Regions from separate parts of the Mesorhizobium sp. B2-3-11 genome, predicted to be linked through region 1. Evidence: predicted binding sites of a transcription regulator. Region 1 holds the regulator's gene; each other region holds the start of a gene.
The links. The regulator LexA, encoded in region 1, represses DNA repair genes until DNA is damaged. The targets are predictions, from matches to a motif close to TGTTCNNNNTGTGTTCNG.
Positions count from the first base shown of each region.

Region 1 (3,278 bases):
TGATGGTGTAGATCAGCTTGGGCTGCTCGGCCTGCAGCTTTGCGATCATCTGCGGCACCAGCGATGCATCGAAATTGGTATGGCTCTCCGTATAGACGACGTCCTTGCCGTCGACGAAGCCGTTGTCTGTCAGCGCCTTCTTGAAGCCGGCTATGGCGGCGTTCAATTGCGGATGCTCGCCAAAATTGGCGATGCCGATGCGGATTTGATCGGCGGCGGCACTGCCGGCGCTCACCACCAATGCGCCGGCCAAGAACAAACCCGACAGCCAAGCGGATTTCGACTTCAACATCATTTCCTCCCAGATTTGATCGACGCCGCTTCCAGCGCGGCTACTGCGGCGATCATGGTCAGTCCGCCGGCCCGTGTCAAACATTATATATAATTCTTGCCATGCCCCAACATCATATATAATTTTCTTTGCCAGACCATGGGTGGACCGCGATGCAGGATCAAACGATCTCCACAAAGACGGAGGCAGCCTATCAGCTGTTGCGGCGCGATATCCTGACGACGCGCCTCATGCCCGGGGCCCCGCTCAAGCTGAGTGCGCTGCGCGGCACCTATGGTGTTGGCTGGACGCCGTTGCGCGAAGCCTTGTCGCGGCTAGAGGCCGAACGCCTTGTCACCGCCATCAGCAATCGTGGTTTTACCGTCGCTCCGGTATCGCGGGCCGAACTGGAGGACCTGGCACGCGCCAGGATGGTGGTCGAGATACCCCTGTTCCTCGAATCGATGGAAAAAGGCGGCAAGGAGTGGGAGGATGCCGTTGTCACCGCCCACTACCGGCTCTCCCGTTGCAAGACCGCGGTCGACGATCCTTCGGATGCGGCCGTCGATAAATGGGACGAGAACCACGAAGCTTTCCATGTGGCGCTGCTGAGCGCGGCGACTTCCAATTGGCTCATGCGATTCCGCTCGACCATCGCCGATCAGCTGCGACGGCATCATCGTTTTCTCGGCCTGGCGCCGACATTGCGGGCCGCGGCTGGCCTGAAGGACGGTTATGAAGAGGCAATGGAGGCATTGTGCGAAGCGATTGCGATCGAACACCATACAGCGATCATGGAAGCTGCACTCGATCGTGACGTCGAGCGGGCCAAGGCGCTGATGACGGCGCATATCGGCTATACCCTGCACGTCTATGTCCATAGCGAAGACAGCGGCGCGACCAAATACGCCGCCCGCGCCGGCAGCTTGCAAGCGGGTTCCGGGTGACTTCAATGCTTGCGCGACGCCTATTGGCATGCGCTGGCCGGAGTGGGCCAAACGCCTGGGTCCATCGCCGCCCCTAAGCTACCAATCGTTGGCGTTTTGATTTCGTTTCGTTCCGCGAATAATGGATCCATAAATTGTACAATCCACCCGCGAAGAGCCCCCCGAAAGACTGATGCCAAGGCCCATCAGTGGATAGGCCACAGGCCATTAACCAAAACGATTTCAATGCCTGCCGATCGTGGAAAGGATCGGCCTCAGTCCGCTGTCGCGGCAAAAAACTTCAGACGCGTTAACAAATTCATTAAACTTTAAACGGTTGCGGAACACAACTGGAACGGATAGTGTTTGTTCTGGGTTTGTTTTTTCGATTCTGGTCAGACCTTTCGTTCAATGCCTTGGGGGCCGCCATGCTGACACGCAAGCAACATGAACTGCTGATGTTCATCCACGAACGGCTCAAGGAAAGCGGGATACCGCCCTCCTTCGACGAAATGAAGGAAGCGCTCGATCTTGCCTCCAAATCGGGCATCCATCGCCTGATCACGGCGCTGGAGGAACGCGGCTTTATTCGCCGGCTACCCAATCGGGCGCGCGCGCTGGAAGTGCTGCGGCTGCCGGACTCGATCGCGCCGGGCCTCAATGCGGCAAAGAAGTTCTCGCCAAGCGTCATCCAGGGCAGCCTTGGCCAAGGCAGTCTCGGCCGCCAGATCAGGCCGGCGACGGCGCCTTCCCGCCTGGCCGCGGCCGGCAACGACGATGATGCGGTTTCAGCCGTGTCCATCCCGGTCATGGGTCGTATCGCCGCCGGTGTGCCGATCGATGCTATCCAGCATCAGACGCATTCGATTTCGGTGCCGCCGGACATGATCATGGGCGGCGAGCACTATGCGCTGGAAGTCAAGGGCGACTCGATGATCGAGGCCGGTATCTTCGACGGCGACACGGTCATCATCCGCAATGCCGATACAGCAAGTCCGGGCGAAATCATCGTGGCGCTGGTCGACGAGGAGGAAGCAACGCTGAAGCGGTTCCGTCGCAAGGGCGCCTCGATCGCGCTCGAAGCCGCCAATCCAGCCTACGAAACACGCATCTTCGGACCGGATCGGGTCAAGGTGCAGGGCAAGCTCGTCGGGCTGATCAGGCGCTACTGAACTGGCTTGCCATCGGGCTTGTCGGCCTTTTTATAGGGGGCCAGCCCCCTCGCCTCGCGTGAGAATTTTCGCTGCTCGTGCCAAGGCCGGTATGGTCCGTCGACGGCGAATTCGATCTCAGCCGGCGTCGTGGCCGATTGGGGATCGAAGAAAACGGCGGCACTCCCCTTGCGGGCGAGCTGGCGTTTGGTGACGACGAGAACCAGCGGATTATGACAGGTGTCATAGGCGGTCGCGTCATTGACGACGATCAGGTCGGCGAAGGCGCAGGCCTTCCAGGTGTTCTTGCGATCCTCGACATAGGCGATGATCGCGCCGGAAGGGTGCCTGGCAAGGCACAGGCCTTCGCGGCAATAGAACGGCGATCCCAGCGGCAGGTCGGTGGGAGTGGCAAGATCGAATTGCCCGTCCGTCTCCTCGAACATTTCCGGTAGGACGATTGTTTCGGAGATCAGAGCGCGTTTCCAATTGTCGGCTGCGAATTCGTTCGGACGTTCCCGGTTGACGGCCAGTTCGCCATTGCCGATCGACAGAGCCACCAGCCGCGCATCTTCCGAGATCAGCACATCGGGCGCGCGCGTGTGCGACACAGTCAACAGACCGGCAAGCGCGAATGGCACCGCCGTGAGCCGGAGCCACGTCGTCGCCATCGTCGCGATGACCAACGCGACGGTGACCAGCAGCACGGATTGCTGCGAAATCAGCCCGACTCCATCGACCGGAGAGCGCTCCGATATCCACGCCGATATGGCGATCATCGCTGTCAGGCCCTTGCCCATGAGGTAGAGAGCCGGCCAATCCAACCCGAACGGCATCAGCAACGCGCTAGCGACGGCCAGGAACATCACGATCGACACGATCGGCATGACGGCCAGATTGGCGAACAGGCTGAGCGGCGACACCCGCTGG
Region 1 is NZ_VFVS01000001.1:458,567-461,844, forward strand. It holds gene FJ960_RS02450 (ABC transporter substrate-binding protein) at 1-292, opposite strand, end outside; gene FJ960_RS02455 (GntR family transcriptional regulator) at 445-1,218, shown strand; gene lexA (transcriptional repressor LexA) at 1,626-2,369, shown strand; gene FJ960_RS02465 (ComEC/Rec2 family competence protein) at 2,363-3,278, opposite strand, start outside.

Region 2 (3,278 bases), on a different contig from region 1:
TCAGCATCATTCCAAGCCCAAAGTCCGGGATGCAAATCGGACCTAGGTACGGGCTCGGAACGTTTCGGATTCGGACACGTTCGGTCCAGGGCGATTATGCCCGAGCTCACAGGAAGGCTGTCACATGAGAATGCATTTCACCGCCGCCGCTGCTTCGTTTCTGCTCCTTGCCGGTGTCGGCATCGCTGCAGCCCAGGACGTCGTTATCGCGCCTGAACAGGACACGGTCATTCAGGAGTACGTGCACAAGCAGCCCCTCGCGTCCGTGGAAGTCCCCGGGGTCGAACTCAGCGTCGGCGCCGCGCTTCCCGACACCGTCGAGCTTCGCGAAGTTCCCAACGTCAAGTACCGCTATGTCGTGGTCCACAACCGGACAGTTCTCGTGGACCCGGGCACCCGCAAGATCATCAAGGTCTATAACTGACCAAAGTGCGGGTAGGCCCGTCGCTGATTGGGGCGACGGGCTGTACCGATTCAGAAATGGCGATCTTAGTGAGCGTCTCGCATAGACGAGGTTGGCGACAGCATCGACCATGACCGCAAATGCTGTCAACTTCCTCCCCATTCCGATATCCCGCCTTCACAGCATGCCGACCACGCGTTCACCGGTTCGGCAGAAGCGCCGCTCACTGTTAACCACCTGTCGAGTTGCGCCGCAGACCATTGTGGGCGCGCTCCGGCGGTGAGCGTCAGGGGGGTGAAGACCGGTGCTTTCTCAGCCTGGTAATCGCCGAGCGTCCGACGGTGATCACGCCGCCGCAGTCAGTCCGCACCGTCAACTTGTCGGCTTTGCGATCGATGCGGATGATGTCTCCAACAAGAACGACCTTATCTCCAGCGCGGGTTTTAGGTGGAGGGTCAACCGAATAGGGTCGGTCATACGATGGAATGTTTACTTTGGCGCGTCCGCTAGGCAGCATCGTGCTAACCGTACCCGTCAAGGTGACCTCGTCACCGATCTCAAATTCCCGGGGCACGCTATAGTGTAGCATAGACCTCCTCCGGCGCGTTCCTGATATTAATGCCGGCAAACTGACTTGGTTGCGTGAAATCGCAAGTCTCCGTGGCCCCAATCAGGCCGAGCACCCCTCTGCCAATGAGGCTTGCGGAAGCGCGGGTAGGAATTGCCGACGCCGTCGATGAATGCATGGATTGATCGCCGCCCATCCAGCGCGCCCCTCAGGGCTGACAATCTTGTCGACGGGGGTCGATGAACCGCGGCTCGTGACAATTCCCTTACGGAACAAAAGGAGATCAGAGACATTCTCTCCTGCTCAGACAGGAGACCTCAAATGCAGAACCTAAACGACAATGCTGATGTTTCAGCCAATATCGACAAGGACCCTGATGAATGGGTTAGTGGAGACGATCCAATGACGCCATCGCAAGCCTCATACTTGAAGACCCTGAGTGAGCAGGCCGATGACGCCGCGAGCTTCGAACAAGGGCTTAGTAAGGCCGAGGCATCCAAGCGCATCGATGCGTTAAGGGCTAAGCTGAAACTCTAACCGAACCTCCCGCGCTAGCCGTTCAATGCTGGAGACGGCGCAGCGTGTCACTTTGACGGCGCTGACGATTGCGACTGCCCCGCGAAAGCGGAGAAGGCCATTAGCCCATGCACCGCGACGCTGCTATGAACGAGTTCGATCCTTCTTGGACGCGTCCCGGGATAGGGGCAGCACGTTCGATTGAGTCGCTTCCTCTTCGAGCATCACTCGCTTTGCCCGGATCTCCTCGGGTTCGGCGTGCTCTAACCCGACAACATCGTTTCTGGTCTCTTTCAACGAAACGACGATCTCATCGAGCTTGGCATGAAGGGCGGCGGTGTCCCGATAGCCTTGAATGAGCACAACTCCGGTGATCACGATGGCCGCTACCGACGGGCTAGGTAACTGCATTCGTCAGGCCGAATGGCACCAGCGCGGTACACAGCACCATCGCTACAACCATGACATAAAAGCCAGGTGGGCGCGAAAGGAAGTCGGCCGTCAGAAAGAGGATGTGATTCATGAGGGGGTTCCTGTCGCGTACTCCTTGAGGTTGCGCCAAGGTGAAGAGGGCGACCAGCGCAGCGATAGCAACACAGATCGGTACAGCCGCGAACAGTCCAATCTCAAGAATGCGCGTCTCATTATTGCTGAACATCGTATAACCTCACTGTGTTTGAGGGATCAACAATCAACGATGAGGTCGGTTCCGACCGGTTGCTGCATCCCCTAGTACTGGCACTAGGCCCACTAAGGCATCCAATCCAAACCGAATTGGCGTTGCCGGGAGGCGCCATCGTGAATCAAGCAGAACGGCCAACAAGTCGAGCTCAGCAATTGCATTCGCAGTCTGACGATCCACAATAGGCTGCTCGCTTGTCCATAGCTTGGCGGCTGGCCTTGCTCGCTCGATCCGATCTCCTCGATAGCGCACTGCCCTTTCAAGTCCGCCTCCACCATCTCTGATTAGCTTTGCGTCGGCCGGAAAGGCACGTCATCGAGCAGCGTCGGCTCGCCCGAGGCATTCGTTTGGTGATCAGCTGGCAGGTTGCCGTTTGGGGTCATCTGGTTAATGGCATCCGGCAGATCCCTCGTGATCCTCGCAATCAGCTCCTCGCGCGAAAGGCCAGTCTGCCTCGAAAGAGCTTCCAGCGTCTGCACGTCAATGGCCCTTTCCACCTCGTGAGGCTCGATCGGCTCGTTCGGCCCGGTGCCAACCCAAGAGTCCACTTTCGCGCCTGCACCTGCATTTCTAAAACGGTCGAGAAGATCGCCGAGCGCTGTACCGGAAACGCCCTTGGACACCTGGTCCAAAATCCCACCTTGCGGATTGTTTGGATCGCGCTCTCCCGCCCCACGGATCATCTCTGCGATCTTGTCGCGGTTTTGATAAGCCAGGACTCCCAGCATAGCGATCGCAAGTCTTCCAAGATTTGCCACTCGTTCCTCCTCTGGTCTCGACTATGGAAAAGGTCGCGCGCTGCCAAAGGTTCCGCAATTGGCCAGCTAACATTTGGGGGCGCGCAGGTCCGGTCGGGTGGAGGGCGGCAAGACGGTGGGATAGCCGTTTCGCACCACCAAATTATGGATTGAATGTTGCCTGGCTTTGACCTCGGAGCTCTCCTGATCCTGCAAAACCAGTGCCAGATACGAAATGCCGGTTTGATGCTTTCGCCGTCGAACGCTCCCCGCCCGCTTTCAGGTGTCGTTGCGCGCGAGGTACACTGCTCGCATGACCTTCAGGCTTATGTTTCTTGGCACCTCGGCCAGCGTGCCCTCGGCCGAGCGCAA
Region 2 is NZ_VFVS01000019.1:46-3,323, reverse strand. It holds gene FJ960_RS23040 (DUF1236 domain-containing protein) at 125-424, shown strand; gene FJ960_RS23030 (DUF3072 domain-containing protein) at 1,293-1,508, shown strand; partial or broken gene FJ960_RS23025 (low affinity iron permease family protein) at 1,632-2,010, opposite strand; gene FJ960_RS23020 (DUF4112 domain-containing protein) at 2,179-2,349, opposite strand; gene FJ960_RS23015 (YidB family protein) at 2,454-2,927, opposite strand; partial or broken gene FJ960_RS23010 (ribonuclease Z) at 3,220-3,278, shown strand, end outside.
Region 2: the regulator LexA is predicted to act here: its motif matches at 1,240-1,257, upstream of FJ960_RS23030 (DUF3072 domain-containing protein).

Region 3 (3,278 bases), on a different contig from region 1:
AGAAGGCGGGCATCGTCTCGCAGCCATGGCCAACCACAGGCACGCCGCGCGTCTCCAGCACTTCCAGCGTCTTTTCGATGTCGAGGATCGCTTTGGCGCCGGCCGAGACGACGATGACCGGCGTGCGCGCCAGTTCATCGAGGTCGGCCGAGATGTCGAAACTCTTTTCCGCGCCCTTGTGCACGCCGCCGATGCCGCCGGTGGCGAATACTTTTATCCCGACCATGTCAGCCGCGATCATGGTCGCTGCGACCGTGGTGCCCCCGGTGCGGCCTTGCGCGACGGCGAAGCCGAGATCGGCGCGCGACAGCTTCATGGCGTCACCCGTCATCGCCAGCGATTCGCGCTCGCCGTCGGAGAGGCCGATCTTGATGCGGCCGCCAATCACGGCGATCGTCGCCGGCACCGCGCCGCCGTCACTGATGATCTTCTCGACATTGGCCGCCATGGCGCCATTGTCGGGATAGGGCATGCCATGGGTGATGATGGTGCTTTCGAGCGCCACCACCGGACGCCCGGCGGCCAGGGCTTGCCCTACCGGTGCGTGGATATCGATGAAAGGGCGGGCGGTTTCTGGCGTCATCTCTGATCTCCAATCCGGAGTGCGGCGCATCCACTGCGCTCTATGGATTTGCCGGTCTCATGCCACTTCCCTGGCATCCGGCACAAGGGCCAGCGCCTCCGCGAAACTCGCCGCGGTGAATTCGGGCACCGCATTGGCGCTTTCGATGGTCAACGTTGCCGCCGCGACGCCTTCGCGCAGGGCCTGGCGCAATGGCAGGCCGCGCAGCAGTGCCGCGACCGTCGCGCCCGCCAGTGCGTCGCCGGCGCCGGTGACATCGGCAACTTTTCTCGGAGCAGGCGGCAGGATCGAAAAGGCGCCCGTGCCGTCGAAACCCAGCACAGGGCCACTGCCTGCCGTGACCACGCCGCTGGCAAGGCCGCTGAACCGCAATCCGTCGATCATTTCCTGCTCGCCGACACCTGCATTGACGCCGGCCAGCACAGCGGCCTCCCGTCGGTTCATGAAGAGTTGGGCCAGCCCGCCGAGCACCGGTATCAGCCGCGTCACCTTGGCTGGCGAAATCGCGATGGCGAAAACCGGTTTGCCGGCGGCGAGCGACAGCAACCCCTCCAGTGCGGCCGACGGCAGGTTGGCGTCGCACAGGATGGCATCGGCGGCGGCCACTTCCTGGCGTATCTTGGAACGTCTGATCTGCTTGGGAAAAGCCAGGTCGTACAGCGCCATGTCGGCAAAGCCGACGATCAATTCGCCCTCGCGATCGATCAGCGCTGTGTAGCTCGGCGTGGCACGATCGAGGAACACCGCCGAAAGATCGGCGATGCCTGCCTCGGCGATGGCCCGTGAAACCGTATCGGCTGACGCATCGCCACCGCGCACCGAAAGCAGCGATGCGCAGAGGCCGCGCCGCACCATGCTGCGCAACGCATTGAAGACGCCACCGCCGACATCCTCGCGCATCGTGCCGGGATTGGAGGCGGCCGGCACATAGGGGCCGGACACCTGGCCACGCCGGTCGATATGGGCACCGCCCACGGCCAGTACCTTCAACGAATCCACCATGGCGGCGATATGACCTTTGTTGTTGGGACCGCACAAGCGCTAGAGTGCGCGACAGAGCTTCGCATGCAGGACGGCGATTCGGCCGGGCGATACGATCGAGCCGTCTGGCCCAATGCGCGGCCTGTTCCTGCCCGGGCGGAGCCTGTTCCTGCCCGGGTTTGCGAGACAAAAAAAGAACAAATCAGGATATCGCTTGTTTTTCAATTGGTTGTCACCCCCTTGCCAAATGAGAACAAAAAAGGTACAAATTGACAAGGATTACGGATTGTCCGGCCTTCATTGACGACCAAGGGGTGATGTATCATGGCTCAGAATTCTTTGCGGCTGGTAGAGGATAAGGCAGTGGACAAATCAAAGGCTCTGGATGCGGCGCTGTCGCAAATCGAGCGGGCTTTCGGCAAGGGCTCGATCATGCGGCTCGGCGCCAACGAGCAGGTCGTCGAGATCGAAACGGTGCCGACCGGGTCGCTCGGCCTCGACATCGCGCTCGGCGTCGGCGGTCTGCCGCGCGGCCGTATCATCGAGATCTACGGGCCGGAAAGCTCGGGCAAGACGACGCTGGCCCTGCATACCGTGGCCGAAGCCCAGAAGAAGGGCGGCATCTGCGCCTTCGTCGATGCCGAGCACGCGCTCGATCCGGTTTACGCCCGCAAACTCGGCGTCGATCTTGAAAACCTGCTGATCTCGCAGCCCGACACCGGCGAGCAGGCGCTGGAGATTTGCGATACGCTGGTGCGTTCCGGCGCCATCGACGTGCTGGTGGTCGATTCGGTGGCGGCGCTGACGCCGCGCGCCGAAATCGAGGGCGAGATGGGCGATTCCTTGCCGGGCCTGCAAGCCCGCCTGATGAGCCAGGCGCTGCGCAAGCTGACCGCCTCGATCTCGCGCTCCAACACCATGGTCATCTTCATCAACCAGATCCGCATGAAGATCGGCGTCATGTTCGGTTCGCCCGAGACGACGACCGGCGGCAACGCGCTGAAATTCTACGCCTCGGTGCGTCTCGACATCCGCCGCATTGGCTCGGTCAAGGATCGCGACGAGGTGGTGGGCAACCAGACCCGCGTCAAGGTGGTCAAGAACAAGCTGGCGCCGCCCTTCAAGGTGGTCGAGTTCGACATCATGTATGGCGAGGGTGTCTCCAAGACCGGCGAACTGGTCGATCTCGGCGTCAAGGCCGGTGTGGTCGAGAAGTCGGGCGCCTGGTTCTCCTATAATTCGCAGCGTCTCGGCCAGGGCCGCGAGAACGCCAAACTGTTCCTGCGCGACAATCCCGACACCGCGCGCGAGATCGAACTGGCGCTTAGGCAGAATGCCGGGTTGATCGCCGAAAAGTTCCTCGAAAACGGTGGCTCAGAGGGCAATGGCGATGATGGTTTTGAGGACGAAGCCGGCGCGATGTAGGGCAACGCCAGAGTTTGGCCATAAATCCAGCCTATTATCTGATGCTTAAGTAACAGAGTTCTGTAGTACCGCGTTCCAAACCGCCGGCCTTCGCGCCGGCGGTTTTCGTTTGCGTGCCTGCGTAAGTGCCGGTGCAAAGCGCGAATTGGCCCAATTCCGTGTTTCTGGACAGGGTCAAGAGCTACGGCTAAAAGGCCAACTCCATCTTCTAGAAAACACAGAGCCATCTCCCGCCGGTCCGGCCGGCGGCTCTCTTGAAAAGGCAGTATCCATGAGTGGCGTGAACGAG
Region 3 is NZ_VFVS01000010.1:76,552-79,829, reverse strand. It holds gene FJ960_RS15580 (pseudouridine-5'-phosphate glycosidase) at 1-583, opposite strand, end outside; gene FJ960_RS15575 (carbohydrate kinase family protein) at 641-1,585, opposite strand; gene recA (recombinase RecA) at 1,889-2,989, shown strand; gene alaS (alanine--tRNA ligase) at 3,261-3,278, shown strand, end outside.
Region 3: the regulator LexA is predicted to act here: its motif matches at 1,814-1,831, upstream of recA (recombinase RecA).